One region of the Sporolactobacillus sp. PKPK-6 genome, then DNA from elsewhere that is predicted to be linked to it. Evidence: riboswitches for the same ligand, from Rfam matches in the RefSeq annotation. Region 1 holds a riboswitch; each other region holds the start of a gene.
What was found. Region 1 has a riboswitch for S-adenosylmethionine ahead of AC1MBV_RS03620 (methionine ABC transporter ATP-binding protein). Riboswitches for the same ligand answer to the same signal wherever they lie in the genome.
Positions count from the first base shown of each region.

Region 2: linked by a shared signal. The riboswitch ahead of metK (methionine adenosyltransferase) and the one ahead of AC1MBV_RS03620 (methionine ABC transporter ATP-binding protein) in region 1 are both predicted to bind S-adenosylmethionine.
Region 3: linked by a shared signal. The riboswitch ahead of AC1MBV_RS16905 (MetQ/NlpA family ABC transporter substrate-binding protein) and the one ahead of AC1MBV_RS03620 (methionine ABC transporter ATP-binding protein) in region 1 are both predicted to bind S-adenosylmethionine.
Region 4: linked by a shared signal. The riboswitch ahead of metE (5-methyltetrahydropteroyltriglutamate--homocysteine S-methyltransferase) and the one ahead of AC1MBV_RS03620 (methionine ABC transporter ATP-binding protein) in region 1 are both predicted to bind S-adenosylmethionine.

Region 1 covers NZ_JBWXPA010000001.1:740,739-748,754, reverse strand. Annotated here, with positions in the region: gene sigI (RNA polymerase sigma-I factor) at 1-82, shown strand, start outside; gene AC1MBV_RS03625 (anti-sigma factor domain-containing protein) at 105-1,052, shown strand; SAM riboswitch class I at 1,194-1,307, shown strand; gene AC1MBV_RS03620 (methionine ABC transporter ATP-binding protein) at 1,460-2,479, shown strand; gene AC1MBV_RS03615 (methionine ABC transporter permease) at 2,472-3,137, shown strand; gene AC1MBV_RS03610 (MetQ/NlpA family ABC transporter substrate-binding protein) at 3,211-4,050, shown strand; gene sufC (Fe-S cluster assembly ATPase SufC) at 4,316-5,098, shown strand; gene sufD (Fe-S cluster assembly protein SufD) at 5,126-6,433, shown strand; gene AC1MBV_RS03595 (aminotransferase class V-fold PLP-dependent enzyme) at 6,433-7,653, shown strand; gene sufU (Fe-S cluster assembly sulfur transfer protein SufU) at 7,643-8,016, shown strand, end outside.
Region 2 covers NZ_JBWXPA010000002.1:463,326-471,341, reverse strand. Annotated here, with positions in the region: gene AC1MBV_RS13170 (spore germination protein) at 1-827, opposite strand, end outside; gene AC1MBV_RS13165 (hypothetical protein) at 849-1,052, opposite strand; gene AC1MBV_RS13160 (ABC transporter permease) at 1,276-2,112, shown strand; gene tagH (teichoic acids export ABC transporter ATP-binding subunit TagH) at 2,127-2,921, shown strand; gene fbpA (Fur-regulated basic protein FbpA) at 3,336-3,512, shown strand; gene ytkD (RNA deprotection pyrophosphohydrolase) at 3,600-4,103, shown strand; gene pckA (phosphoenolpyruvate carboxykinase (ATP)) at 4,156-5,739, opposite strand; SAM riboswitch class I at 5,994-6,112, shown strand; gene metK (methionine adenosyltransferase) at 6,242-7,462, shown strand; gene AC1MBV_RS13130 (tetraprenyl-beta-curcumene synthase family protein) at 7,629-8,016, shown strand, end outside.
Region 3 covers NZ_JBWXPA010000003.1:172,381-180,396, reverse strand. Annotated here, with positions in the region: gene AC1MBV_RS16930 (DUF711 family protein) at 1-545, shown strand, start outside; gene AC1MBV_RS16925 (hypothetical protein) at 635-820, opposite strand; gene AC1MBV_RS16920 (polyphosphate kinase 2 family protein) at 1,000-1,785, shown strand; gene AC1MBV_RS16915 (Ppx/GppA phosphatase family protein) at 1,914-3,455, shown strand; gene galE (UDP-glucose 4-epimerase GalE) at 3,523-4,530, shown strand; SAM riboswitch class I at 4,634-4,739, shown strand; gene AC1MBV_RS16905 (MetQ/NlpA family ABC transporter substrate-binding protein) at 4,886-5,704, shown strand; gene AC1MBV_RS16900 (methionine ABC transporter ATP-binding protein) at 5,717-6,730, shown strand; gene AC1MBV_RS16895 (methionine ABC transporter permease) at 6,730-7,392, shown strand; gene AC1MBV_RS16890 (helix-turn-helix transcriptional regulator) at 7,515-7,730, shown strand; gene AC1MBV_RS16885 (hypothetical protein) at 7,727-8,016, shown strand, end outside.
Region 4 covers NZ_JBWXPA010000002.1:548,046-556,061, forward strand. Annotated here, with positions in the region: gene AC1MBV_RS13535 (putative bifunctional diguanylate cyclase/phosphodiesterase) at 10-1,866, opposite strand; SAM riboswitch class I at 2,087-2,199, shown strand; gene metE (5-methyltetrahydropteroyltriglutamate--homocysteine S-methyltransferase) at 2,295-4,601, shown strand; gene AC1MBV_RS13545 (class I SAM-dependent methyltransferase) at 4,712-5,356, opposite strand; gene AC1MBV_RS13550 (peptide chain release factor 3) at 5,409-6,986, opposite strand; gene AC1MBV_RS13555 (phospho-sugar mutase) at 7,197-8,016, opposite strand, start outside.

The DNA.
Region 1 (8,016 bases):
AATAGCATTGTCGCTGATCTATATTGGCGGGTTCAGTGCATTAAAGTCATATATTGAACCGGAATTAGAAACGGTTCAGTGACCGAGAAAGGTGGGGAGGAAAACTGATTAATCAGGGTGTACTCGTGTCCAAAAAGGGGAGGCGTGCTGTCATTCTGACTGATGAAGGCGACTTCAAATCGGTCAGGCTCAGACGCATGGCTGATCTTTCTATTGGACAAACGGTACGTTCCAAACACCTTGCCCGATTTAACTTTCTTCCCAAATCGATACTGACGCCGATCATCGCACTTGGATTTTCGCTGCTTTGTTTTATTCCGTTGTCGCATAGTACTTATGCGCCTCCTGGGCCGGTAGCTGCATATGTGTATTTTGATTTAAAGGCAAGTATCGAAGCGAGTGTAGATCGTAATATGCAGGTTATCTCTGTACAGCCTTTAAACAGTGAAGCAAGACAACTGCTTCAGAGTATCCCTGTCGTCCAAAAGATGCCTCTTCAGCAGTTCAGTTCAGCACTCTTCTCAAAACTGAGGAACGAAGGCGTTTCAGATAAGCGATCGCTTTGTTTAGTTACAACAGTTTTGACGAATCAAATCGGCCGCTCGCAAAAATCAGTATTTACAGAGGGCTTGACCGCATCTTTTAATCGCGGAGCAAGTCAATCCCTTCAAGCGAACGGAATTGGAATTGAGTGGCTTCAAGCATCTCTTGAACGAAAAAAGGATGCCGAAGCACGAGGCCTGTCTGTTGGAAAGTATCTGCTTTATTTGCAAGCGAATGCGTACGGCAAGACGCTCTCGCTTGAAGATGCCCAACAATTATCCACTGAGAAGATGCGCGAAGTATCAGGAGCTGTTTCACTGCCATGGCATTCGTTGATTAGAGAACGGAATAATACTCAAGGAAGCAGACCATCTACGGAGCAAGCGTCCTTTAGGGCCAATCAACTTAAACCGCTCTTTCAAAATCCTTTTCAGGTCGGTGAGGCGGCTAAAAGCAGGGAGAACAGCAGCTATAATTATTTGAACACTCGAATAGCGGGTTATGCCTGATTTTTGTCTATGAAGATCCAAGCAGAGAAACATCTGCTTGGATTTTTTAATATGCATAATCGGGTATCTGTTAAGAGAAAAAATGGTTTGACAGCTTGAGTTATGCGTGGTAAATTATTAACACTCAATTGAATAGAAAAACTCTTATCCAGAGAGGCGGAGGGACTGGCCCGATGATGCCCGGCAACCTAATTGCAGATCGTTGCAATAAAGGTGCTAATTCCTTCAGAAACAAATGTTTCTGACAGATGAGAGAGGCGAATCCCACCTCTCTCAAGGCGGGTTTTTTTATTGGTTGAAACAAAAATCGGAGAGAGGGATGCCACCAAGTAGAATACAGATTAAATGCCAAGTAAAAACGTAGGATAAGTTTTTACGACTGTAATAATTGAAAGCGGTGAACGAAGTTGATTCAATTAAGCAATGTTGAAAAAACGTTTCGGACTGATCAGGGTCCGGTGCGTGCACTATCGGATGTTAGCCTTGCTATTCAGGAAGGGGAAGTGTTCGGCATTATTGGCTATAGCGGTGCCGGCAAGAGCACACTCATTCGGATGATTAATCTGCTTGAGAAACCGACGTCAGGAACGATCACGATTGATGGTCGAAGTCTTACAGACTTGGATGAGCGCCAGCTGCGTGAAGAACGTCGGTCAATTGGAATGATCTTTCAGCATTTCAACTTGCTGTGGTCGCGGACTGTTGCTGAGAATATTGCTTTCCCATTAGAATTAACGAAGCTGAAAAAGAAACAAAGAGAAGATCGGATTGCCGAATTGATTCGGATGGTTGGACTTGAAGGCAAAGAGTCTGCGTATCCATCACAACTGAGCGGCGGTCAAAAACAGCGTGTAGGCATTGCACGAGCACTGGCTAACAATCCGAAGGTCCTTCTTTGTGATGAAGCGACATCGGCACTTGATCCAAAAACAACCGATTCAATTCTTACCCTTCTGTCGGAAATTAATAAGACGCTTGGACTGACGATCATACTGATTACTCATGAAATGACTGTAATTCGAAAAATATGCGATCGTGTGGCTGTGCTTGACGGCGGTAAAATTGTTGAGCAAGGAACAGTTGAGTCTGTGTTTTCGAATCCGCAACAAACCATTACTCAAGAATTCGTAGGCAACCATACTGGGAAAAGTACACCGATTCAAATCAAAGTTTCCGATGTGATACATACTGAGGGAACTGTAATCAGTCTTTCGGCTGCTGACCAAGCCACGTTTCAACACAGCTTATCGCGGCTGCTCGGGAACACGAACCTATCGGTAAAGGTGCTTGGATTAGCATACGGAGCGAACACTCAATCGGAGCATACAATCGTTTCCATTCAAGGGGCTTCAGAATCCATTAGAAAAGCGATCAACGTTCTGCGTTCAGAAGGCGTGAGAGTTGAGGTGACAAAGGAAAATGTTTGAGTGGTTACAAAATGTTGATTGGCCAAGTATGTGGCTGTCTACCGGTCAAACGCTCTATATGACAGCTATCTCCGGTGTGTTTACATTTTTTTTAGGAGTCGCTTTAGGGCTTTTACTTTACTTAACGGCAAAAGGCGGACTCTATGAGAATCAGATTATCTACAGGTTTATTGCTTCATTCGTCAATGTGTTTCGATCAATCCCTTTCATTATTTTGATCATTCTTTTGATCCCGCTTACGGTGATTATCATTGGGACCATGATTGGAGCGAGTGCGGCACTGCCTTCGATCATTATCGGAGCGGCACCGTTTTATGCCCGGCTGGTTGAGATCGGTTTAAGAGAAGTAGATAAGGGAGTCATTGAAGCGGCTCAGGCAATGGGTGCAACCAAGTGGCAAATTGTTTGGAAAGTACTTCTTCCTGAAGCACTGCCGTCACTATCTTCCGGAATGACCGTTACGCTGATTGCACTGATTGGCAACACGGCAATGGCCGGGGTCGTTGGTGCCGGAGGACTTGGTACTATTGCTTATAATGAAGGTTTTCAAGCAAATAATAATACAATTACGTTTATCGCGACCGTGATTATTCTAGTGATTGTCTTTATTATTCAGTATGTCGGCGATCATATTACTCGCCGTGTTGACAAGAGATAGACAGCATAAAAGCTGACTTATTAAACAAATGATGGTAACTAAAATTAATCAAACAGAACTTGGGGGAGTTAATATGAAAAAATCAATCGTATTTGCTGTAGTTCTTGCTTTTGCTCTCATTCTTACCGCATGCGGACAATCAACAGGAAAGTCGGAGAAAAATCAAACATTGACTGTTGGCGCGTCGGCAGTGCCTCATGCTGAAATTCTCAAGCAAGCCGCACCATTGTTAAAAAAGAAAGGTATTACCCTGAAGGTAAAAGTATTCCAGGACTATGTGCTGCCAAACAAAGCACTCGCATCAAAACAATTGGATGCTAATTATTTCCAACATGTTCCATTCCTTGATCTTTATAATAAGCAAAACAATACGGATTTGGTTAATGCAGGAAAAATCCACATCGAACCATTTGGTATCTATTCCAAGAAATTCAAGAGTGTTGATGAAGTGAAAGACGGAGCAACGGTCCAGATCAGCAACAACAAGTCGGAACAAGGACGCATTTTACTGCTTCTTCAATCAAAAGGACTTTTGAAGATTAAATCCGGTATTGATCCAATTGCTGCTACACTTGCTCAGAAAAACGGGAACTATACGGATTTCGACAATATCAAACATCTGAAATTCTTGCAGCCGATCGATCCGGCCATTCTGCCGAAAGCTTATGAGAACAGCGCGGCAGACTTGTATGCAATTAATACAAACTATGCACTTCAAGCGAAATTGCAGCCAAAGAAAGATGCTTTGATCCTTGAAGGAGCTTCCTCTCCATATGCGAATATTATTGCCGTGCGAAAAGGCGATCAAAATAAAAAAGCGATTAAAGAACTAGTCAATGTGCTGCATTCTAAAACGATCCAAGATTTTATCAATAAGAAATATAAAGGCGCGGTTCTACCTGTTTCCGAATAAATAGATAAAGAACAATAAAAAATCGTCCAGCAGCAATTGTTGGACGATTTTTCATTTAGTTCAGGAAAAATTATATTATATATTTTATTCATTCTTCTATTATGATAATTGAAAATAGCGGTATAATACGGATACATACTTACTCGTAAATTGTGGACTATCCTTTGGGTTGCTATCTATTTACATCTGATATAATATGATAATGAGAATAGATTGAGAACGGATTTCAATCTGCAATTAGACTTTTTAAATTGGAGGTTTTGATATGACTGTACCGGAATTGAAAATAAACGATCTTCACGTTTCTGTTGAAGGCAAGTCCATTGTTAAAGGATTTAATCTGAATATGAAGGGCGGAGAAATACATGCCCTGATGGGACCGAACGGGACCGGAAAATCAACCGTTGCTTCTGCATTGATGGGACATCCGAAATATGAAGTCACCTCAGGACAGGCACATCTTGACGATCAGAACTTGTTTGATATGGCCGTTGATGAACGCGCAAGGGCAGGAATGTTTCTCGCCATGCAGTATCCGAGCGAAGTAAGCGGGGTCAGCAATGCTGATTTCTTGAGAACCGCGATCAATGGGAGACGCGGAGAGGGCAATGAAATTCCGCTGATGAAGTTCATCAAGACGATGGACAAGAAAATGCAGATGCTGGAAATGGATCAGTCTTTCGCAGAACGCTATGTCAATGAAGGATTTTCCGGCGGTGAGAAAAAACGGAATGAGATTCTGCAGCTGATGATGCTCGAACCGAAATTTGCAATACTCGATGAAATTGACTCCGGCTTGGATATCGACGCTCTGAAATGGGTGGCTAAAGGTGTTAACTCAATGCGTTCGGAAAACTTCGGGTGCTTGATTATTACACACTATCAACGGCTTCTAAATTATATTAAACCTGATTTTGTTCATATTATGATGAATGGACGTATTGTGAAAACCGGCGGACCTGAACTTGCCTTGCAACTTGAAAAAGAGGGTTATGACGGCATGAAGGCTGAACTTGGGATCACTGATGATGAAACGGTTGAGGCATAAAGTTTTCATATGTGAGGAGGGGTGACGATGTCCATGCAATTGAAAAATCTTCCATTCGACGCGGAAGAACTAACAAAATTTGCTGAAGAACGAAAAGAACCGAAATGGTTTTCAGATACACGGTTAAAAGGTTTGAGCCTAGCCGAAGAACTTCCGCTTCCAAAGCCGGAAAAAACACGAATTGCAGATTGGAATTTTACCAACTTTAATTATCAGATCGGGAGCAGTGCTGTAAATCAATTAAGCGAGCTGCCTGATAGTATTCAAAATCTGATGAAAAACGGCGAAGAAGCAGGCAATGTTCTGATTCATGTAAACAGTTCTGCTGTTTACAGCAGACTTTCAAAAGAACTGACTGATCAGGGCGTTATTTATACCGATTTGGCAACAGCAATTCGGGAACATGGCGACTTGCTTGCGAACTACTATTTTAAGACAACACCGATAGATAAACATCAACTGACAGCTTTGAATGCAGCTCTGGTTAATGGTGGTACCTTTCTTTATATTCCAAAGAATGTTGTGATCGAGCAGCCGATCCAAGCTGTTTATTATCAGGATGCCCCATCTTCCGGCCTCGTGGCACATACGGTAGTCGTTGCAGAACAGAACAGCTCGGTTACTTTTGTAGAAAGCTATCTTTCCGACAACTCAGTTGGCGAAGGTGCGGCGAACTTGGTTAATGAAGTTATTGTAGGTGAAAATGCACAGGTGAAATATGGCGCGGTCGATGAATTTACAGATCAGATTGTCACATATGTCAGCCGCCAAGCAGAAGTAGCAAAGGACGGACGTATCCAATGGGCACTTGGCCAGATGAACGACGGAAACACATTGTCGGAGAACGCAACGAATCTCGAAGGAGACGGAGCAGCTGCAGACATTAAAGCAGTAAGTATCGGAAGTGGGTCTCAAAAACAGAATTTCGATAATTATGTGCGTCATGTGGGTAAGGCAACGCAAAGCCAGCTGCTTGTCCGTGCCGCGCAAAAAGATGCATCAAATTCCATTTTTAATGCAAGAACGAAAATCGAACATGGTGCATCGGGTGCCGATGGTGAACAGACGCAGCGTGTCCTGATGCTCAGCGATGAAGCTCGCGGTGACGCGAATCCGATCCTGCTCATTGATGAATATGACGTTATCGCCGGACATGCGGCATCTGTTGGCAGAGTAGATCCGGATCAGCTTTACTATTTGATGAGCCGCGGCATTAAACAGGAGTTAGCGGAAAAACTAATCGTTGAAGGTTTTCTTGCACCGATTGTTGATTTGCTTCCTATTGAAGGTGTGCGCAAACAATTGACAACTTTAATTGAAAGGAAAGTCGGCTAATGGATATTCAATCAATTCGTCAAGATTTTCCTATCCTGAAGCAGCAAGTCAATGGACACAATTTGGTCTATTTGGATAATTCGGCGACCTCTCAGAAACCTGTCTCCGTCATTCAGACAATGGTTAATTATTACGAGACCTATAATTCCAATGTACACCGCGGCGTGCATACGTTGGGTACAATTGCAACGGACCGCTATGAGGAAGCACGGGAAAAAATCCGCCGCTTTATCAATGCGAGCAGCGAAAAAGAAATCATTTATACTACGGGTACAACTCAGAGCCTGAATTTGATTGCCTACGGATATGGTCTTGCGCGGTTGAGCGAGGGAGACGAGATTGTGATCACGCCAATGGAGCATCACGCAAATCTGATTCCTTGGCAGCAGGTTGCTAAGAAAACGGGAGCTGTACTCCGTTATTTTCCAATGGAAGCTGACGGCACTTTAGATCTTGCTAAAGTCCGCAAAACGATTACGAATCAAACAAAGATCGTATCGGTAACGGAGGTTTCCAACGTACTGGGAACTGTTAATCCTGTAAAAGAGATTGCGAAAATCGCTCATGAACATGGCGCAATTATGGTTGTAGACGGCGCGCAAAGCACGCCGCATATGACTGTGGATGTTCAAGATCTCGATGCGGATTTTTTCGCTTTTTCAGGACATAAAATGCTCGGACCAACAGGCATCGGCATTCTGTATGGCAAACAAGAATTTCTTGAAGCCATGGAACCGGTTGAGACCGGGGGAGAAATGATTGATGAAGTTGGTTTTCAGAGTGCGACCTGGGCAGAGCTTCCTTGGAAGCTTGAAGCCGGAACGCCGCATATTGCCGGAGCAATCGGACTTGGGGCGGCAATCGATTACTTACAGAGTATCGGTATGGATGCGATTCAGCATTATGAAGAACAGATAACAGCGAAGGCTTACGATATGCTTTCAGAAATTGAAGGGGTCACATTATATGGGCCAAGCGAACGCTCCGGACTCATCTCATTCAATATTGAGGGCGTACATCCTCATGACGTATCGACTGCGCTTGACTCGGAGGGCATCGCTGTTCGTGCCGGTCATCACTGTGCCCAGCCGTTGATGAGCTGCTTAAAATGCGAATCAACGGTTCGTGCAAGCTTTTATTTCTACAATTCTGAGGACGAAATTGAAGCACTAGCCAAAGGAATTAAAGAAACGAAGGAGTTCTTTGGACATGTTGTTTAATAATCTTGACCAGCTTTACCGTTCTGTTATTATGGATCACTATAAAAAACCACGAAACAAAGGTGAACTTGAGGGAAATCACTGTGTGACGGTAAACATGAATAATCCGTCATGCGGCGATAAAATTCAAGTGTCACTTGAAATAGAAGACAACAAGGTTGTCAATGTAAAATATTTAGGCTCCGGATGTGCCATTAGTCAATCCTCCGCCTCTATGATGACTGAGGCGATCAAGGGATTGGAGATTGATAAAATTCATCAGCTTACCTTTGATTTCTCTGAAATGGTTCAAGGGCGCGAGCATAATGATGATTTGGATCTCGGAGATGCTGAAGCACTTCACGGTGTTTCTCAATACCCGGC
Region 2 (8,016 bases), on a different contig from region 1:
CAAATTAATGAATAATCGTCAAATGCGGAAAAAAATTCAACAATGGTACTTGGAAGAATCAGTACACTTGGCGACCCGTCAACAATAACCGCGATCTTTCCTTCATAAAGCGCTCCGCTCACTCGATCCGGACGTTCCGTATCAATAAACTGTGGGAAAATCGAATAATTATTGTCGGAAATCATTAACGCAAGCATGTTCGAACTGATCAAGTTGGTTACTTCGAGATCTGATATACGCTGAGTAATTGTATTAAGATTTTCTTTGTTGGCAATTCCTTCGATGTAGAGAACAGAAACTCTTGTTCGGGAAATCTTCCCGACACGCTGTTCTTCTATTTTGAATTGAGGAATGGGTATTCGAGCACGTAAAAGATTGATATTGGTTTCCAGTGATTCAACGAACGATTCATGCGGACCGAGAATGCTTGTTTCAATCTCCGATTGCTCAACCGGACGTGCCTGCTTTTTCATACAGGGAATGATCAGGCAATCTTTTGAATGCATCGATTCTTGAATGACTAATGCACCATCGAGAATTCCCGCTTGTATTTCAGATAGATCTTTAGTTCGTATTAGTTTGTCGGCGGGAATCACATGAGCAATATCTTTCATGCTGTGAACGCGATCCGAATAGAGGGCAGGCAATAAATCACGATGAATATATTCGAGATCAACCAATGTGACGATAAATGAGACCCAGCAGGAAAAGAACGTTCCTTCATGATGAAAATGCCGGAAATCCGGATTGGTTTGCATCTGCGTCATAAAATCAGATAATGTTTTTTTTGTTTGTGCGGGATCATTATTTTTTCTTTTCCAGAACAAGCTTCTCAACCCAATCCAGTCTTAATTTGCATCCTTTTCCATCTTTTTCGCTTTTTTCTTTTCTGCTTTACTCTGTTCTATGTAAATGATGACAAAGGGCATGGTACCCGGATATAAGATCATCATATACATGCAAATATTTGCTCCGATCGTGATGCGGAGTGTAACAAAAATAAAAAAAATAACGAGCAGAACAAAATAGCTGAGATAAAGAAGTGTACTCATAGCAGACTCCTTTGGATAGGTGATTCGTATTATTGAGTATGTTCTCCAAGACAGCACTTCTTATTCCTAAAAAGAATTTCACTATCAAAATTTATAAATGATGAGTTTGGAGAGATTCATTCATACCCGGAAAGTCCAAAGGATTCATTTTCTTTTTTAAATAAGCTGTGTTAAAGTATGGATTGGAGTACTGTATCTTGATGATTATTGGAAGGAAATTGATATGAAATCGGCATGGAAGGTTATTCGGGAGCAATGTAAAAGCTTATATTTAATCAGAAGATTGTCCCTTTATGAGTTGAAAAGTGAGAATACGAATAATTATTTAGGCATGGCATGGGTCGTTATTAATCCGTTGATTCAGATCTTTATTTATTGGCTGGTTTTTGGCAAAATATTGGGCAGAAGCAATGATATTCCCGTTGACAATGGGGTCCCAGCTCCTTATATTATCTGGTTGATTTCAGGAATTATTGTTTGGTTTTTGATCCAACCAGCCATTATCCAAGGGTCGAAATCGATTTATTCACGGATTCGCTTTATCGCTAAAATGAATTTTCCAATGAGTGCGATTCCAAGCTACGTGATTCTTGAAAAATTTTATCAGCATTTAATGATCACTGGAATTGTTATTGTGATTCTGCAATTTACACAGTTTAAAATCAGTATTTATATGATCCAGCTTCCTTATTTTATGTTTGCTGCGCTGGCTTTTTTGTTTTCGGTATCGCTGATCACTTCTACATTTTCAACGATCGTTCGCGATGTGCATCAGGTCTTGATTTCGCTCATGCGTATGATGTTTTATCTGACTCCTTTCCTATGGGAGCCTGCGCGTCTTGCAGATGCGGGTCTGCCTGACTTTTTCCAAAAAATCTTATTGCTGAATCCGATGTATTATCTTGTACAAGGCTACCGTTCTACACTGCTAGGCGCTTCTTGGTACGGGATTGATCACATCGGTTATACGGCGTATTTTTGGGGTTTTGTTCTTGTTGCCCTTATTTTCGGTTCATTTGTGCATCTGAAGTTCAGAGATCATTTCGTAGATTATTTGTAAGGAGATCTCCATTCATGGAAAAATCAGTCATTGTAAAAAATGTATCGAAAAAATATAAAATGTACGCGAAAAATTCCGAAAAAATTTTAGATTTGATTTCTCCTAAAGGTTACGGAAAATCGTTTTATGCGCTTCACGATATCAGCTTTGAAGCGAATAAAGGCGACGTTATCGGAATCATCGGTGTGAACGGATCGGGAAAATCAACGCTGTCTAATATTATTGCCGGAATTATTCCTCCCACATCTGGATCGGTAGAAATTCATGGTGAAGCGGCACTGATCGCGATCCAGTCGGGCTTGAAGAAAGAGCTGACCGGCCGGGAAAATATTGAATTAAAATGTCTGATGCTTGGTTTTGATAAAAAGCAGATTGTGGAGTTGACGCCGCAGATTATTGAATTTGCTGATATCGGCGATTTTATAGATCAGCCGGTGAAGACCTATTCGAGCGGAATGCGTTCACGCCTCGGATTTGCGATTTCCATTCATATCGACCCGGATATTCTTGTTATTGACGAAGCATTATCTGTCGGAGATCAGACATTCGCGGACAAATGCCTGGATAAAATGAACGAATTTAAAGAAAAAGGAAAAACCATTTTCTTCATCAGCCACTCAATCAGCCAGATGAAGAAATTTTGTGAAAAGGCGCTCTGGGTTCAATACGGACATGTGGAACAATATGGTCTGATGTCAGAAGTAATGCCTGAATATGAGGCATTTATTAAGAAGTACAAAAAGATGACTAAGAAAGAAAAGAAAGCTTTTCAAGAAAATGTGCGAAAAAGCCGAATAGTGAATGCGTGAGTAGGAAAGGAAGCTGTGCTTTGCCGATACAACGACAAAGAGCAGCTTCTTTTAATACAGATTTTTATCGTTTCAAGCAAAAAAAATCCGCAAATCGATGCGGATTTAACTAAAAGTGAATTGGGGTTAGGGTTATTCATACTATTGCCATATTTTTCTGTTGCTAAACATTTTTTTGAAAAAATGATTGCAAGTACTCGATTAAATTTTTTTAGATACGTAAAGATATATTGTAAGCGCTTTTATTGTATAATAGTGTTTAAAAATATCAGTGCTGGGCATGATGAATGGGCTATGGATTAAATCAAACAAATCATTCGTCTGAAATAAGACGTGTTCACGTGGAAAGGGGGCAGAAATCATGATTGAACAAACAAAATGTAAACGCTTGCTTAATTGTGATTTCGTTCATTCATGAATCGTATCAATTTGTTGAGAAGGGCTGTTGAAAACCGAAAGCAATACTTGATTCGCGAGTTAAGAAAAAATTTCGTGACAAAAGAGTCCGATCAATTAAATGAATGGACACTGTCCGATCTGGAAAACGAATGGAAAAATTATAAAAAAAGATGCGAAGAAGAAATTGGTTAAAAATAAAAATCTTGTGGGGAATGTGAACCATTATTTGTTAAAATAGGTTTGAAGCTCGCAGAACGCAGGTGCGGAGGTAATGACCGAATGAATCAATATCCTAGTTTTCCGGATTTTTATGGAAATAAAGTAACCCTAGCTCTTTCATCAACTCCCTTTTCGGCCGATCCAAGACATGTTTGGGTTATTTGTAAATTTCACTGTCAATGGCTGCTTACCATGCATTCAAGGAGGGGACTTGAATTTCCCGGAGGCAAAGTAGAGTCTGGAGAACGCCCGGAGGAAGCGGCGAAAAGAGAGATCTTTGAAGAAACCGGCGCGCATGTAGCGAATCTCTATTTTATTGGACAATACCAAGTAGATGGGCGAGACGAACCAATAGTTAAGAATATCTACTTTGCGGAAATTGATCAAATAACCCTGAAAAAGGATTATTTAGAGACAGACGGACCGAGACTGATCAGCAATCTGCCTCACTCAATTAAGAATCGGAGACAGTATAGTTTTTTGATGAAAGACCAAGTGCTTGAGCTGTCGATGAAGGCAATCAGGCAGAAGCAATGGACGCTCGTGTCCGAAGTACACATTTAAGACTTTGGCACTAAAAAAGGCTCCCTCCAAAATTGGAGGGAGCCAGCTGTTTTTAGTGGACATTAGGCCCAGCGTTGCGGATGTTCTCAGGTGCTTGACGGAATTGCTGGAAGTTCGTTTGGAATTTTTGAGCCAGCTGTATTGCAGCATGCTCATACGCAGCTGGATTAGTCCATGTTTTCCATGGCATAAGCACCTGATCAGGTACACCAGGACATGTTTGCGGAATATGCAATCCGAAAATCGGATCCGTGACTATATTTTTCTTGTCAAGACGTTCATTTAAAGCTGCATAAACCATTTGCCTTGTATAACTGAGCTTCATTCGTTTACCGAGCTCGTAGGGTCCCCCAGTCCATCCGGTGTTAATCAGATAAGCGCTTACATTGTTTTGTTTTATAAATTTTCCCAAAAGTTCAGCATAGGTGACTGCCGGAAGCGGCATAAACGGGGCCCCGAAGCATGTGGAAAAAGTTGGTTCAGGAGTTACAATTCCGCGCTCGGTGCCGGCCAATTTACTCGTGTAACCTGAGAGGAACTGATACATTGCCTGATCCGGTGACAGTATACTAATTGGCGGGAGAACGCCGGATGCATCGGCTGTCAGAAAAATAATCGCGTTTGGATGCCCTCCGACGCTTGGAAGAACTGCATTTGCAACCTTTTGCAGTGAATAGGCAGCACGCGTGTTTTCCGTAAGTGCGGTACTGAAATAATCGGGTTTGCGCTGATCCTGAGAAATGACGACGTTTTCAAGTACTGTACCGAATTGGATGCTGTCATAAATTTGCGGTTCATTCTCTTGAGTCAGCCGAATCGTTTTTGCATAGCATCCTCCTTCAAAGTTAAACACACCGTTACTTGACCAGCCGTGTTCATCGTCCCCAATCAACTGTCGGTCAGGCACATTGGAGAGCGTTGTCTTTCCGGTGCCGGACAAACCGAAAAAAAGAGTTGTGTTGCCGTTTTCGTCTTGATTTGCAGAGCAATGCATCGGCATCACTCCTTTTTGCGGCAATAAATAATTCATTACAGTAAATACGGATTTCTTGATTTCTCCGCCATATTCGGTGCCCCCGATTAATACAATACGGTATTTCATGGAAATAATAATAAATGCTTCGGAACGCGTACCATCAGTCAATGGATTTGCTTTAAAACCGGGTGCAGATAAAACAGTGAATTCTGCTTGATGATGTCCAAGCTCCAAATCAGAGGGTTCAATAAACAATTGGCGGCAGAAGAGATTTTGCCAAGCATACTCATTAATAACTTGAATCGCCAGACGGTAATTTGGGTCAGCCCCGGCAAAACCTCGAAACACATATTTCTCTTGCTGTTTACTTAAATAGGTAGCAAGCTTTTCGTAAAGATTTAAAAAAGCGTTTTCATTTATGTGCTGACTTCTATCCCAGTCAACCGTGTCACGTGTAACATCATCTTTGACAATAAATCTGTCTTTTGGAGACCGTCCCGTATATTTCCCGGTCGTTACGGCTAGTGCTCCGTTATTTACTAAAATGCCTTCATTTTTTCTCAATGCATGTTCAATGAGTTCAGGAACAGATAAATTAATGAATGGAGTTCCGGTACTGAGCAATTCAGAGATTGGGGTTTCCAAAAAAGTACGATTCATGAGAACATCCCTTTCTTTGTGAAATTGATCACTCATTCTTTATTGTATAACACATTGTAAATATTGTTACCTACTAATATTGTAATGATGATTCAGATATTCCGCAATCATGAAGAGATAATAATTCGAAATCTCCATATGGTTTTGTTTCGTTTTGAGTATCTTTAAATGAATTGATTTACACGCTTGAAAACAAAGGAACTTTCATTGACAATTTTAATTCCCTGCGTTAAGATGGGGATTATACACGGCTGCTCTTATTCCGAGTAGGCAGAGGGACAGGCCCGATGAAGCCCGGCAACCGGCCGAATAACGGTACGGTGCTAACCTGCAGAGAAAAGAGAGAATGATCTCTTTCCCCTGATAATAAGAGGCGCGCGATAAGAATCGGCCTATCCATAATTGGAGCGGGCTTTTTTCATGCCTTGAAAACAAAAGCAGAGGGATCGGGTACCGTTGACACCATTTTGTATATAATGTTTGAAAGGCAGGGTGAAGGAAAATGACGAAGAAGTATTCAAGAAGATTATTCACTTCCGAATCGGTAACTGAGGGTCATCCGGATAAAATTTGTGACCAGATTTCAGACGCGATTCTTGATGAACTGCTGAAGGGGGATCCTAACGCCAGGGTCGCATGCGAAACAGTCGTTAATACCGGACTTGTCCTTGTGACTGGTGAAATATCCACTTCCACCTACGTGGATATTCCGAAAGTCGTTCGTCAGACGATTAAAGAGATCGGCTATGACAACGCGAAATATGGTTTTGACGCATCGAACTGTGCGGTCATGACTTCAATCGAGGAACAGTCGGCTGATATTGCTCAAGGCGTCGATAAAGCGCTTGAAGCGCGTGAGGGAACGATGTCGGAAGATGAAATTGAAGCGATTGGTGCCGGGGATCAAGGACTGATGTTTGGATTTGCTGTCAATGAAACACCGGAACTGATGCCTCTTCCCGTATCACTTGCTCATAAATTAGCGAAGAGACTGGCTGATGTCCGGAAAGACAAAACGATCGGCTATCTTCGCCCGGATGGAAAGACCCAGGTCACGGTTGAATACGATGAAGAGGGCCATCCGGAGCGTATCGATACGATTGTGATTTCGGCACAGCATGATCCAGAAGCGACTGAAGCGCAAATCAAGAAGGACATTCATGAGTTTGTCATTGATCCGACTGTTCCGGAGAAATTGATTGACGAGAAGACGAAATTCTTTATCAATCCGACCGGACGCTTTGTCATCGGCGGGCCTCAAGGGGATGCCGGCTTGACCGGACGAAAAATTATTGTTGACACGTACGGCGGATACGCACGGCATGGAGGCGGCGCTTTCTCAGGAAAAGACGCGACGAAGGTCGACCGCTCCGCTTCTTACGCGGCAAGATATGTGGCGAAGAATATTGTCGCGGCAGGTCTCGCAGAAAAGTGCGAAGTGCAGTTTGCCTATGCCATCGGTGTTGCAGAGCCGGTATCTATTTCGGTTGATACGTTCGGTACAGGGCAGGCAACTGAAGAACAGCTCGTTCAGCTGATTCGCCGTAACTTTGATCTCCGCCCGGCCGGCATCATTAAAATGCTTGACTTGCGCAGGCCGATTTATCGCCAGACGGCGGCGTACGGACATTTTGGACGTACAGATGTCGAACTTCCTTGGGAGAAGACGGACAAAGCAGATTTGCTGAAAAAGCAGATTCTTTCAGATTTCCAGACTCATTGAGCATGTATACCCAAAAAACGTTTTTTACGCCTACCGGCTGTGAAAAGCGTTTTTTTTATAGACAAGATCGCATAAGCAGAATGATCGTTTGCTATAATAGATGGTAAGTAAGGAGATTGCCCGAACGAAATCAAGTAGAAGAGCGTCTCTACAGGGAGGCAAAACGATGACTGTACCGTCCAGACCGATTAAATTAATGGCACAAATATATAGAAAAGTGCTTCCCGAAGTACATCGCGATCTTGCAAAATGGAAGAAGCGAGCTGAAGAAATTCCCGATGCAGAATTGCGCAGACAGGCACTCGCAAGTATTGAAGCGAAAACATTTCACTGTGAAGGCGGATCCATTTACAGCCTTCTTGCTGAGGGACAAATGAAGGAGATCATTTCATTCATTGTCGCTTATCAAACGATCAGCGATTATTTGGACAACTTATGTGATCGAAGTATTTCGCTTGATCCGGTTGACTTTCGTTGTTTGCATCACTCAATGCTGAACGCATTGACTCCGGGTGCCGAGCCAGAGGACTATTATAAACACCGCGGCAGCTGCG
Region 3 (8,016 bases), on a different contig from region 1:
TCGATTTGTCTTTGGCCCCGACACCGGCAGTCGGTGATTCAGTTGCTCATATTCTTGAAGAAATGGGACTGGAGTCGGTTGGTACGCATGGAACTACAGCTGCATTGGCGTTGTTGAATGATGCAGTAAAAAAAGGCGGCGTTATGGCGTGCAGTCACGTCGGCGGTTTGAGCGGCGCATTCATTCCTGTCTCTGAAGATGCCGGAATGATACACGCTGTTGAACGAGGTGCTCTCAATTTAGAGAAACTTGAAGCCATGACGGCTGTTTGTTCTGTTGGGCTTGATATGATTGCAATTCCCGGAGATACACCGGCAGAAACGATTTCTGCGATGATTGCTGATGAAGCAGCGATTGGTGTCATTAACAATAAAACGACGGCGGTACGCGTAATTCCTGCTCTTGGTAAATCGGTTGGCGATACGGTTGAATTTGGCGGGCTGCTCGGATATGCTCCGGTTATGGATGTGAACCGCAATTCATCAGCCGATTTTATCGCACGAGGCGGCAGAATTCCGGCACCGATTCATTCCTTTAAAAATTAAAGCTTCGCTGAAGTTTGTGTTCATAAACGCCAGCAAAATAAGAAAAGAACGGAACCCTTTTTACTTAGGGTTCCGTTCTTTTTTAGTGATTAGCGGTTGTTATGATTTTGATCTTTATTCTGATCAAAGTTTTCAGCATAATTTTTCGAATCCGCATGGTCACCGGTACGTTGTGCACGTTCTCTTTCTTCTACAGAATGTTCATCAAGCGGTTCGGCAAATTCTTCATTAAATTGCTTTGCAGCTTTTTTACCTTTTTCATCTTTAAAACTCACGATGCTCACAGCTTTCTTTTTGGTTTTTGACGTTTCCGTCAAGAAGTAGTGTGAACGTATTTTAAATAATTATGCCTTTCATCATTTAAGTCAGTTCCAGCAGGCACGAAGCGAATAAAAGGATATAAAGACAGTGAATACCATATCCTAAAGCAATTACAGATAAAGGAGAGGGTAACATGAAAAGCGGCCGTTTAGATGGAGTAAATTTGCAAAAAGAAATTGTCAGCAAGGATACTTATGAAAAGAAGTTAGCCAAGTACCAATTGAAGTTGTTGTCGATGCAGCATCTGCTGCTCGAACATAATTTAGGTGTGATTTTTGTCTTCGAAGGCTGGGACGCAGCAGGGAAAGGCGGTGCGATTAAACGAGCGGTGGCGAATCTTGATCCGCGAGGGGTTCGTGTCTGGCCAATTGCGGCACCCGCGCCTCATGAGAAACGGTACCATTACATGCAGCGCTTCTGGAGAAAGATTCCTCAATATGGTCAGATCGCGATTTTTGATCGATCCTGGTACGGTCGTGTTCTCGTCGAGCGCGTTGAACAGTTGGCAGAACCTAAAGAATGGAAACGTGCTTTTCAAGAAATTAACGAATTTGAAAAAGAATTGACGAATGATCGCTACATGATCGATAAATTCTGGCTGCACATTGATAAAGCGGAACAATACAAACGTTTTAAAAAACGTGAATCTGATCCGCTAAAAAAGTGGAAAATCACGGATGAGGATTGGCGAAATCGTGAAAAATGGGAGCACTATGTGACTGCAGCCGAAGAAATGTTTGATAAAACTGATACAGCCGCGGCGCATTGGCATATTATCCCTGCCAATAGCAAATGGTATGCCCGCATTGCCATTCTAAAGCAAATGACTCGATCAATTGAGAATCACTTGAAAGCAAATGGTTTTGATCTCTCAGAACTTCCTGATGTTTCAAAAATAATCAAAGATCAAACAAAATAGTTTCCAGTCACGGTACGGCATGCTTTTGCAGTTTGTCTTTTTTAAGTTATACTTTTGAGTAGAGGGTGTTGTTTGCAAGAAAAAATTGTTTTTGCACGGCACGACGGACAGGCGGGGGAGGGAACGTTTTGAGTATTTTGCAAAAGCATGCAATCATTGACATCGGATCGAATTCCATTCGACTTGTAATTATTGGCGTTGATCAGGATTATTTTTCTAAAGAACTGCTGAATTTTAAAACCGTCGCACGATTAAGCAACTACATAGATGAAAATGATCAATTAAGCAATAAAGGCGTGTCCATCCTTTTGGACGTGCTAAAAAGATTTCAGTTTATCATTGAACATGAACAAGGGGTCAGCGTTGTTGACGCTTTTGCCACGGCTGCTATGCGTAAAGCGAGAAATCGTGAAGAAGTGCTGAAGTGTGTTTACGATGAAACCGGGCTCAATGTTCGACTTCTTTCAGGGATGAAGGAAGCCTATTACGGCTATTTCGCAGTCGTTAATTCAACTTATGTAGAGAACGGGATCACGATTGATATTGGTGGAGGCAGTACGGAGGTTACCATGTTCAGGAGACGCCGGCTGATCCATTCTCACTCCTTTTCATTTGGTGCTGTCACTCTGTACCAGACCTTCTACAAAGACAATGATCCATATGCAGGAGACCGACTAGAGGCTTATATAAAGAAAGAATTCGCATCGCTTGAGTGGTTGTGCGGCAATGAGCTTCCTATTATTGGTATAGGGGGAACCGCCAGAAATTTAGCGCGTATTGACCAGATCCAGGAACATTACCCATTGGTGGGGCTCCATCAATATACAATTCCGCGTGAGCGTCTAAATCAGTTGAAAGAGAAATTGGCTTCGATGACACTTGAGGAACGTGAGAGTATGGACGGACTCTCAAAAGACCGGTCGGATATTATTTTGCCTGCATCGGCGGTTATTAATCTGCTTGTGAAACTGAATCGCGGAGACAGGTTTATGTTGAGCGGAGAGGGGTTGCGCGAAGGCGTATTCTATGAATGGGTGCTCAAACAAAGGAATGAAGAGCGTATCCCGTATGTTTTGAATGAAAGCCTGCGGCAGCTGCGGCGCAATTTTAATTTGGACAGCCGTCATACTGCGTATGTGAAGAAATTAGCGTTTCAAATCTTGGATGGCATATTGGATTTATTCAAAGGAGACGATTCAGAGGAACGCATTGCCTGGTTGCTTTCGCATAGCGCGGATCTTGCTTATTTAGGGGAATTTATAAATAATGAATCCAGCAGTGCACAAACCTTTTATTTACTGACTAATATGAACATTAATGGGATCAGCCACCGCGACCGCCTGGCTGTAGCGCTGATCGCTTCGTTTAAGAATCGGTCGAATCTCAGCGACTTTGCCAAGTCGTTCCAGCAAATGGCAACCAAAGAAGACATGAAACTGTATGAGACACTCGGCGCTGTGTTGCGTCTCGCACATGATTTCGATCGTACAAAATTGCATGTCGTCAATCGATTAACGCTCAAACAGACGAAGAAAAAGCAGCTTCAGTTGACTGCCTATTATCATGATGATGCCTATTTTGAAGAACAAGCTGCACAAAGACATAAAAAACATCTTGAGCGGGCATTAAAGACGTCAGTGATGATTCAATTCAAAAATGCGGATGAATAGGGCTTGTCAAGCTTTTCAATAAGGTGGAAAATGGTAGACAAAAGAAGACAATGAGAAGGGGTTTTTTATGGCTATTTTAGTATTGGGCGGCGCCGGATACATTGGTTCGCACGCGGTTTATCAACTCATCGATGCCGGCGAGGATGTGGTTGTTGTCGACAACTTGCAGACCGGTCATAAGGATGCACTTCATCCGAACGCAAAATTTTATCAAGGAGATATTCGCGACAAGACGTTCTTGGATTCTGTATTTAAGAAAGAAAATATTAAAGGCGTCATTCATTTTGCCGCCAATTCTTTAGTCGGCGAATCGGTTGAGAAGCCGCTGAAGTATTTCAATAATAATGTCTACGGGATGCAAATTCTTTTGGAAGTTATGAACGATAATAACGTGAAACACATCGTATTTTCTTCAACTGCGGCAACATACGGCGAACCGGAAGTTGTTCCGATTACCGAAGACATGCCGACGCAGCCGACCAATCCATACGGCGAAACCAAGCTTACAATGGAAAAGATGATGAAATGGTGTGATCGTGCGTATGGCATGCGATTTGTTGCCCTTCGTTACTTCAATGTTGCCGGCGCAAGTAAAGGCGGATCAATTGGGGAGGATCACCATCCGGAAACACACTTAATTCCGATTGTTCTCCAGGTTGCTGCCGGTGAGCGTGACCATATCTCCATTTTCGGCGATGATTATGCAACCAAAGATGGGACCTGCGTCCGTGATTATGTGCACATTGAGGATCTGATCGCCGCACATCGCCTGGCACTTCGCTATCTGTTTGACGGCGGCAAGAGTGATGTATTCAACCTTGGCTCAAGTGAAGGATTTTCGGTTAAGGAAATTATTGAGGCGGCAAGAAAAGTTACCGGAGAGGCTATTCCTGCTGAACTGGCTCCAAGACGTGCGGGAGATCCGAGCACGCTGATCGCTTCCCCTGAAAAGGCAAAGCGTGTGCTTGGTTGGAACCCGAAACACACGAACATTCCTGAAATACTTGCCGATGCCTGGGCTTGGCACAGCAGCCACCCAAAAGGTTACGCGACAACCGTTGAATCGGCTAAGTAATTAAGAATAGCAGCTTGTTTGTGGAACTATATGGAACTTAACGACAAAGTTTTGACACATTCGCGATTTCGCGGTACAATCGTATCACTAACCAATTGAATACTTCTTATCCAGAGCGGCGGAGGGACTGGCCCGATGAAACCCGGCAACCAAATGAAAATTTAGGTGCCAATTCCTGCAGAATCCATTTGGATTTTGAGAGATAAGAGAAGATATGAACGGATCAGGCTTCTCTCTTCTCGAGGGAAGCCTTTATTAGTTCCGAGCTCTTCATAAATTAGGAAAACTGGATGATTGGAAAAGCCTTCGGTTAGAAATCAGAGTATTCTTATATACAAACAGGAGGAAGCAAACATTGAAAAAGATTACTGCAGTTATCTCAGCGTTTTTAGCATTTTCTTTAATTTTTGTTTTGGCCGCTTGCGGCAATAGTTCTTCAAAGGAATTGAGTGAAAAGGAAATTACGGTCGGTGTGACCGGCGGTCCTCACCAACAAGTAATGGAACAAGTCGTTAAGTTGGCGAAAAAAGACGGATTGACAATTAAATTGAAAGTATTCAACGATTACAATCAGCCGAATATTGCACTGAACGATAAAGATCTGGATGCGAACAGCTACCAGACGCTCCCATTCCTCAAGGATCAGATTAAAAATAAAAACTATAAAATTACTGATGTGTTCAAAACCGTGGCCTTTCCAATGGGGATCTACTCGAAAAAAATTAAAAGTCTTAAAGATTTGAAAGACGGCGACAAGATTGCAGTACCGAATGACCCGGCTAACGAGCTCCGCGCTTTGCAATTATTTGAGAAGGCCGGCGTTATTAAACTGAAGAAGGGTGCTGGGATTACATCAACGAAACGCGACGTGGTCAGCAATCCCAAACATCTGAAGATTATCGAATTGGATGCCGCACAGCTTCCGGCACAACTTGGTGAAGTTACTGCATCCGCAATTAATACCAACTTTGCGATGGGCGCAGGTCTTACAGTGTTGAAGGATTCTATTTTCCATGAACCGCTTGAAAACAACCCGTACCCTAACTATTTTGTTGTCCGTACCGATAATAAGAATGATAAAGTAGTCAAGCAGCTGAAGAAATACTATCAATCGAAGGAAGTCAAAGCATACATTAAGAAACAGTTTGGCGGTTCCGTAGTTCCTGCTTGGTAAGGAGGAAGCATCTTGATTAAATTACAGCATGTGTCAAAAACGTTTCGTGTTGGAAAGAACAAGATTGAGGCCTTGAAGGACGTTTCCCTTGAGGTAAACAAAGGTGAAATTTTTGGTGTTATCGGTTTCAGCGGTGCCGGAAAGAGTACACTGATCCGTTGTGTAAACCTGCTTGAGCGGCCAACAAACGGGCAGGTGTTTGTCGATGATCAGGATGTTTTGGAGCTGAATAAAAAAGGCTTGCGGCAATTAAGACGTAAAATCGGTATGATTTTTCAAGGTTACAATTTGCTTGAGACAGCGAATGTCTATGACAATGTTGCAACGCCGCTAAAATTGGAAGGCGTGCCGAAAGAAGAAATTAAGAAGCGCACCGAAAAGTACTTAGAGATTGTCGGATTGTCAGATCGGCAGAGTGCTTTTCCGAGCCAATTATCCGGAGGCCAAAAACAGCGTGTGGCCATTGCCCGCGCGCTCGCTCATGAACCGGAAGTGCTGCTCAGCGATGAGGCAACGAGTGCACTGGATCCGAATACAACCGAGGCAATTCTTGAATTATTGCTCAAGGTCAATAAGGAACTGGGCATTACTATTTTCCTGATCACTCATGAGCTGAACGTTATTCAGCGTATTTGTGATCGTGTGGCCGTTATGGAAGACGGCAGAATTGTGGAACAAGGTTCGGTTGTCGATGTGTTTACGCAACCGCAGCAGCCGATGACCAAGCAATTCATCAGCACGGAATCCAAGTTTCAGATTCCGGACTCGGTGAAGAACGATTTACTTAAATCGGGCCGATTGGTCAAACTGACCTTCTTAGGAGAATCATCGAAGGATCCGGTACTAGCGACACTTGCTAAGCAGTATGATGTCTTGCCAAGTATTATTGCCGGCGGCATTGATCAATTGAAGAATCAGTCGGTCGGCAAGCTGCTCGTCCATTTGAAAGGCGATAAGGCAAAAATTGAGACGGCGATCGGCTTTCTTCGGGATCAGGATGTTCTTGTGGAAGAGGTGAAGGACTAATGGCAGACTTTATCAATGAATGGGGCAGCGCAATTTGGGAAGGGTTCATCCAGACCACACAGATGACGCTGATTTCACTCGCTTTTTCAATTCTGATCGGGCTGCCGCTTGGCGTGCTGCTGGTTCTGACACGGAAAGGCGGACAATGGGACAATGTTGCGGTTTTCACGATCGTGAACTCATTAATTAACGTCATTCGATCGATTCCGTTCATTATCCTGCTCTTCTTCCTGCTTCCGTTTACGAAGACATTGGTTGGTACGACGATTGGTGTGAAAGGTGTTATTGTTCCGCTCGTCGTTGCATGTGCACCGTACATTGCTCGACTTTTGGAAACAGCAATGCTTGAGGTCAGCAAAGGCATCATTGAAGCGTATCAGTCCATGGGTATTTCCACCCCGAAAATTATCTGGCATGTCATTATTCGTGAAGCACGTTCATCGATCATTCTCGGTCTAACGATTGCGGTGATCGGATTGATCGGCGAAACAGCGATGGCCGGATTTGTCGGTGCCGGAGGACTTGGTGACTTGGCGTACCAGTTCGGCTATGTGCGATTCCAACCGGATGTAATGTACGCGGTTATTATTATCTTGATTGTCATTGTTCAGATTATCCAATCACTGGGTAATGTCATTGCGAGAAAATTGAAGAAAAATTAATAAAGCGGTCGGCACAAACGATTCTTGTTCATCACGTTTGACTGCCGCTTTTTCTTTATCTATAATGTTAAATATAATTAACATTATGTATAGATGATTAAACATTGGATGTGCTGAACGCCATGCATTTAGTAAATCGAGTCAAGGAATTGAGAGCGCGATATAACTGGACACAATCGGAACTGGGCGAGAGAGTCGGTGTGACGAGGCAAACGATTGCCTCCATTGAAAAAGGGGATTACGTCCCTTCGCTCCTTCTCGGTCTGCAGCTCTGTGATGTATTTAGGTTGCGCATGGAGGATGTTTTTGAACTGGAGAAAGGAACGGATGAAAAATGAAGCGTTTGTGGTTTTCGCTAATCATGTCGATCTGTACCATTATCGCATTCGGACTGGCAATGATCCCATTAACTCAACTGACAAACGGTTTGGCAGATTTGATTCGTAATGATGCAAGCGGTTTTTCAGTAGAAATAAAAGTGGTTTGGTTTCTTCCGGTGGTTCTATTAGCGATCATCGAAGCAATCGATTGTTTATGGAATAAACGAAAAAACAAATCATCATTTTGGATCTATCCGCTCGTTAATCCATCAGATGATGAACGTGAGCGAGCCATCACAGCTAA
Region 4 (8,016 bases), on a different contig from region 1:
TCAATCATTTCATGCCAAATATTTATTTGAAAAATCATTTTCATCGAGCGGACGGCTGTAATAGTAGCCTTGAATTGCGCGACATCGGCACGATTCAATTGCACGCAATTGCTCCTTAGTCTCAATTCCCTCAACAATAACATCGATCCATAGATGTTCAGCCATCGAAACAATTGCGGTTACAATCGCTTGATCTTGATTACTTTGTGCAATATCCATCACAAAAGAACGATCAATCTTTAACTGATTGATCGGCAGGCTCTTCAAATAGCTGAGCGAACTGTATCCAGTACCGAAGTCGTCAAGACTGACGCCTACTCCCAGTGCCCGAATTTCTTTTAATAGCCTGATGGATCGTTCCAAATCCTCTGCCATCGTTGATTCAGTAATCTCCAGCTCAAGATATTCAGGTTGAAGACCGCTTGCTTCTAACGCGAAGCATACCCGTTTGACTAACGAATCATCATGAAATTGATTAAACGAGAGATTCACAGAAATGGGTACTTTGGGAGTACCGCGATCCTGCCACTTCTTCATTTGCCGGCAGGCCTCGTCAAGCACCCACCAGCCAATGTCACGAATTATTCCTGTTTCTTCAGCAACCGAAATAAAAGCGCTTGGGGGAACGATGCCGCGTTCCGGATGTTCCCACCGAACCAAAGCCTCTACACCAATCAGTGCGCCGGTACATGCGTCAACCTGAGGTTGGTAATATAACACAAATTGATGATTATATAATGCGGATTGCAATTCATTTTCCGTATTCAGCTTCATAAGCAGCTTCTGGTGAAGTTCATTATTATAAAAGAAAAAACTTTCTCTGCTGCTTTTCTTTGCCTCTCTTAGTGCTGCTTCCGCACTCGCCAATATTTGAATGCTCGAACGTCCATCATACGGAAATTGTGAGATGCCGATACTGAATGTTGCATAGATCTCTTTTCCGTCGATATGGTAGGGCTGTTCGGTTGTCCGCAATAATGTTTCGATGAGATGTGTCAAGCCGCGCTTATTCAAGCAGTCTCTGCAGATAATCATGAATTCATCACTGCTGATCCGATACAATTCTGCATTGAAGTCTTTAAGAGCTCCCTTCATTCTCCCGGATAAAGCGATCAACAGTTCATTTCCTATTTGTCGACCGAAAATTTCATTAATTATTTTTAATCGGTCGACGTTTATTTTCAGTAATGAAAACGACCGATTGCTGTTTTTATATCCTTTGACCAAATCGACAACCGATTCTTCAGCAACCAAATTATTGGGAAGCCCGGTCAGTGCATCATGATAGGCTCTGAAGCGAATAACCTCTTCTTTTTCAAGTTCACGTTCATGCTTCAGCTGCTGATAACGTTCCAGAATCAATTGCTGCTCTAGACTTAGAAATTTATCTAAAGATTCGGATAGAAATAAAGCCTGTTCAGGATGATTGACCTCATGTTCGACCGCTTCAATAAGCGCTCGACGGTACAAACTAAAAAGAGCAATTTGATTTGCAATGCTTAACTCATGGTCAAGAAAAAAAACTGCATTTTGCTCGCAATGTACTAAAACGCTCCGATCAAGAGACCCGTTGAAAAGAAGCCGAGTTTGTTCTGCATACATATTTTTCAAGTATTCTTTTGTCTTTTGAGACGGAACCGTGCTCTGTATTTTATATAAATCGAGTACATGTTGGCTCATTTGATTGACAATGTTAACGTAATAATTCATAAGATATGGACGCATCCATTTCAACAGTTGCAGATCCAGTTTATGAATTTGTGCCAGTCGAATCCGTTTTAGAACAGAATGATCTGTGATCGATTGATCAGTGATCTGCTTCTCCACTTCCTTCAGCCATCTGTCTCGATTAAATTGCTCACTCATTTCGTATCCACCCTCATTGTGTCTTCGCTGCTGTTCGTTCATGTTTGAGAGACATACTCACTCTCTTTATCGTCAGATGAAGTGAAAATGTGAATATGTTTTGCGTGCAGATCTTGCTGTTTTTAAACTATTTTTAAATGATTCAATCCACTTGCGTTGTCGAAGTAAAGCATTGACGAATCCCAAATTCCATGTTAGTATTCAAATTAACTTAATTAAACTCTTATTAAGAGCGGCGGAGGGACTGGCCCTGTGAAGCCCGGCAACCTTTCATTTTATGAAAAGGTGCTAATTCCAGCAAGATTGGTATTTTAGAATCTTGGAAGATAAGAGGGTGCGGATGATAATTCAGGCCTCTCTAAAATAGAGAGGCCTTTTGTTTTTCCCCCTCGAAAAATTTGTTATGCAGATTACAGGAGGATGAAGACATGGGTAAAGTATTAAGTGCGAATCTCGGATACCCGAGAATCGGCGAAAAAAGAGAATGGAAAAAGGCACTTGAGCAATTTTGGGCCGGTAAAATTTCGAAAGAAACGTTTCTAGATACGGTTAAAACACTGCGCTTAAGCTATTTGAAAAAACAAAAAGACATTGGAGTTGATCTGATTCCCGTTGGAGATTTCAGCCTTTATGATCATGTCCTTGATACGGCTGTTCTTTTCGGTTTAATTCCCGACCGCTTTAAATCAAATGAAAAAGAACTATCGCTTGAAACATACTTCTCAATTGCTCGTGGAAACAAAAATTCAGAAGCATCGGAAATGACCAAATGGTTTAATACAAATTATCACTACATTGTTCCGGAAATCAGCAATGAAACCAAACCTTATCTGACGGAAAACCGCCTTCTTAATTTGTTTAATGAAGCAAAGAATGAGCTCGGTATCGTCGCCAAGCCCGTTATTGTCGGACCGGTGACGCTGTTAAAGCTGTCAAAGGGTTATGATCCAGATCATTTTAATACACTGCTTGACGCACTGCTTCCATTGTACGTACAGGTGTTTCAAGAACTGAAAGAAGCCGGGGCTGAATGGGTGCAGATCGATGAACCTATTCTTGTCAAGGAACAGAGCAAAGAAGATCTTGCTGCGTTCGCGAAAGCCTACCATTTTATTAAAAATGGTGTGCCTGAACTGAAGCTTCTTCTGCAAACCTACTTTGAGGCGATTGATGATTACGAAGCTGTCGTTCAATTGCCCGTTGACGGTATCGGTCTTGATTTTGTTTACGGCAAAGAAGAAAATTTGGCATCGATCAAAGCCTATGGATTCCCTGAAGGCAAGGTACTGGCTGCAGGCGTTGTAGACGGTCGAAATATTTGGAAGACAGATTTAAAGGCGACACTTACTGAACTGCAGACACTGCTCTCATCAGTTAAGTATCACGAGAATCTGTGGGTCACACCGTCATCAAGCCTGCTCCATGTACCGGTCACGATCTCAAATGAAACCAATCTTGATCCTGTGCTTCTGAACGGTCTTTCCTTCGCCGATGAAAAGTTGACCGAGGTCGTTTACCTTACGAAAGGGCTTAATGAAAGCGAAGCCGCCATCTATGGTGCCCTTCAGAAAAACAGTGCAGATCTGCAGACACTACAGCAATCCGAACACCGCAACAATAAAGAAGTTCAAAAAGAAATTGATCAATTAGACGAGGAACTGCCGTCGCGCCCCGGCTCTTATAAACTTCGTCAGCAGGTGCAAGCCGATGCCTTCAATCTGCCACCACTGCCGACAACAACAATCGGGAGCTTCCCTCAGACGAAAGAAGTTCGTCAGGCCCGACGTAATTGGAGACGCGGCGAATGGTCCGAAGAACGCTATGAGCAATTTATTAAAGATGAAACGGCGAAATGGATCGAAATTCAGGAAGATCTCGGAATTGATGTCCTCGTCCATGGTGAATTCGAACGAAACGACATGGTTGAGTACTTTGGCGAAAAGCTGAACGGATTTGCCTTTACACGTTTCGGATGGGTTCAGTCCTATGGCTCGCGTTGTGTTAAGCCACCGCTGATCTTCGGAGATGTATCATGGCAAGATCCAATGACGGTGAAGGAAAGCGCCTATGCTCAGTCACTGACAAATAAGCCGGTAAAAGGTATGCTTACCGGACCGGTCACGATCTACAACTGGTCATTCGTCCGTGACGACATCAGTCAAGGTGACGTGTTCAACCAAATTGCGCTCGCTTTAAAGAAAGAAGTGCACGCACTTGAAGAAGCGGATATCCGCATGATCCAAGTTGACGAACCGGCACTTCGAGAAGGTCTTCCACTGAAGGAAGACAAGAAACCGGGCTATCTGCATGATGCCGTCTACTCATTCCGGCTGGCAACATCATTTGTTAATAATGACACACAAATTCATACGCATATGTGCTACTCTGAATTTGATGAAATCATCGACACCATCGACGCGCTGGATACCGATGTGATTTCAATTGAAGCAGCACGCAGCCATGGTGAAATCATTTCTGCCTTTGAAGATTTCGAATACAAAAAAGGCATCGGTCTAGGCGTCTATGACATTCACAGCCCACGTATCCCAAGCGTAGAAGAAATGAAGTCCTACGCAGAACGCGCGCTTAAGGTGCTTGATCCTAAAATCGTCTGGATCAACCCGGACTGCGGCCTCAAAACACGCCGTCCCGAAGAAACAATCCCCGCGCTCAAGAACATGGTCGAAGCCGCCAATGAGGTGCGCAAAGAACTCAGCAATACAGTAGGAAAATAAAAAGCTATAAATAATCAAAGAGGCTCACCTCTAAGTCGAAAAATGACTTTAGAGGGAGCCTCTTTTTTTACTTGCTAAAAATTAATCGTGACATACACAGGTTTGATCGTTCAGTCATTCACCAACTCTCCAATATAAACCAAACCATTTGAACGATGTCCATTCATTGTTGTATAGACGACCTTCTCGTACTCCAGACGTTCAAAAGAATCGCTCCATTCTTTCACACGCTCATCACTATGATGTCTCAAGACTGCACCATCTGAGAGTTCAAACACTCCATAGGTTTGATATTTATTCTCATAGTTCTTATAGCGGCATAAATTTCGTTCATCATTATTTAATAGGAAGTCATTAATATAAATGATACCGTTGGGCTTTAGAACCCTCTTTATCTCATCTAGAATGGCATCCTGTTCTTGACTTTTATAAACACAAGTAAGAACAGCAAATAATAGCACAGCATCAAAGGTATGATCTTCGAAAGGTAATTGACCGCTTGTAATTAAAGCGACGTTTAAATCATTGCTGCCATTTGATTGGGCACGTTTAACCATTGCTTCCGAGAAATCAACACCAAATAAATGAGTGAACTGATGCTCCTTTAACTCAAGCAAAGTTCTACCGTAACCACAACCATAGTCAAGTATCTTCGCGCCTTTATCTACATATTTAGAAAAAAGATCAATTTGAAATGGAGTCGTAAATTGTTTTTCGTCTGCAATACTGTTCCAATAGTCTTCTTGATTTAGCATGCTCTTCCTCCTTTTTCTATAATTTAAAAGAGCCCCCCCGGCTCTTTTTTTCTTACATATTATGACTGGAATCGCGAAGCTCGATTTTCGGATGCTTCTGCTGAAACCAGCGCAGAGAAAAGTCATTTTCAAAAATGATAACTGGGCGGTCCTTATAATCAGAAACGACCAGATTATTGGAATTACGACGAAGCGCATCTGCTTCCTCTCGATTAGCAATCCATTTCGCCACTTGATGCGGCATACGTTCAATATCAAGGTCAACGCCGTATTCAGCCTGCATTCGATAGACAAAAACGTCGAATTGCAGTGTCCCGACCACACCTAGGATCGTCTCTTCATATTGCGTTTTATACACCTGAATGGCGCCTTCTTGAGCGAGCTGGCTGACGCCTTTCAAGAAGTGCTTTTGCTTCATCGCATTTTTCGCGCGCACCTTAGCAAAGTGTTCAGGGGAGAATTGCGGGAGTGCGCCGAAATTAAATGTATCCTTCGACCGGCACACGGTGTCACCGATTTGATAAAATCCGGTGTCATAGAGTCCGACAATATCACCCGGATACGCATCATCAATCAATTCACGACTGTCAGCAAAGAATTGCTGCGGCTGCGCAAGCTTTAACTGTTTGCCGGTCCGATCGAGATATACGCCCATCCCTTTTTCGAATTTACCGGAAACAATACGCAAAAATGCAATTCGATCGCGGTGTGCCGGATTCATGTTCGCTTGAATTTTAAACACGAATCCGGAAAAATTAGGATCGTCCGGCTGAATAATGCCTTCACTTGACTGGCGCGGCTGCGGTTGCGGTGCCAGCTTCAAATAATGTTCCAGAAAGGTCGGTACACCGAAACTTGAAATCGCACTCCCGAAAAATACCGGTGTCTGCTTGCCTGCTTTGACAGCTTCCAGATCAAAATCGTTTCCTGCCTCATCCAACAGCATCAAATTTTCTTCAAGCTGATTGAGTGTATAATCGTCGACCGTGTCCTTTAATAGTTCAGACAGTTCATCCACTTCACTTAACGCTTGAACCTGACGTTCTCTCTTATCGTTATACCATTCAATTTTATGTTCCTGCCTGTCATAGACTCCACGGAATGACTGGCCCATGCCAATCGGGTAGTTAACCGGGTACGAATCAATACCGAGCACATTCTCGATCTCTTCGAACAACTCAAGTGGTTCTTTGCCCTGTCGATCAAGCTTATTAATAAATGTAAAAATCGGAATTCCCCGGTCGCGGCAGACCTTAAATAATTTGATGGTCTGTGGTTCGACACCCTTTGCCGCATCGATAATCATAACTACACTGTCGACAGCCATCAGTGTTCGGTACGTATCTTCACTGAAATCCTGGTGCCCAGGCGTATCAAGAATATTAATTTTGTAGCCACCGTATTCAAATTGCATGACACTGGAGGTCACCGAGATGCCCCTCTTCTTCTCCAGTTCCATCCAGTCTGAAGTCGCGAATTTTTCGGCTTTGCGTGATTTGACCGCGCCTGCCGTTCGAATGGCACCGCCAAGCACCAGCAGCTTTTCAGTCAGCGTCGTTTTACCGGCATCTGGATGAGATATGATGGCGAATGTACGACGCCTTTTTAATTCCTGCTGTAACTGATTCATTTTTTCCTCCTATAAATTTCACTCTTAACATTCGAATCATTAATTAAGGCAAAAGAAATCCCTCCGTAAAAAAGGCACTCGCATGCAGAATAAAATGGCTTTAACCATTTTATTCCGTCACTGCTGCGAATGCTTTTCAATCATTCTATGTTAATTATATACATAATTCTTGTGAATCATAAATGCTTAGTGCTCATCTCAATAGACACATTATCCAACCAGATTGTGTACCCGGTCCATAACTGCCTTCTTCACTGCATTAAATTTCTTATCACGATCAGCGGCATCACTGCCCTTGACCCCAAAATAGAATTTAATTTTCGGTTCTGTTCCGGACGGACGCAGACAGAACCATGCACCGTCGCTCAGTTTATATTTCAGAACATTGGATACGGGGAGTTCAATCGTCGACGTTGTACCAGCTGCCACATCCACCGCTTCGGATTTCTTATAATCCTCGATCACTGCCACCGGAACACCAGCCACTTCAACAGGCGGCTGATTGCGGAAATCATTCATGATCGAGTTGATTTCTTCTTTACCGCTGATTCCTTTTAGCGTAAGCGATTCAAGTCCTTCTTCAAAATAGCCGTATTTCTTAAATACATCTTGAAGCGCGTCATAGAATGACTTGCCTTGCGACTTGAAATAGGCTGCAGCTTCGCAAGCAAACAGTGCCGCTTGAACTGCATCTTTATCGCGTACAAAGGAGCCGATCAGATAACCGTAACTTTCCTCATAGCCGAACAAGAAACTGTATTTGCCGCTTAATTCGTACTCGTGGATCTTCTCGCCGATGAACTTGAATCCGGTCAATGTATCAATCGTTGGAATGCCGAAAGCCTCCGCAATTGTCCGTCCGATTTCAGAAGTAACAATCGTCTTGACAACAACGCCGTTCTTCGGCAACAATCCTTTTTCCTGCTTCTGTGTAAGCAAATAGTTTAATAGGACGGCACCGGTTTGGTTACCCGTCAGAACAACGTATTCACCTTGATCATCTTTGACTGCAACACCCAGTCGGTCGGAA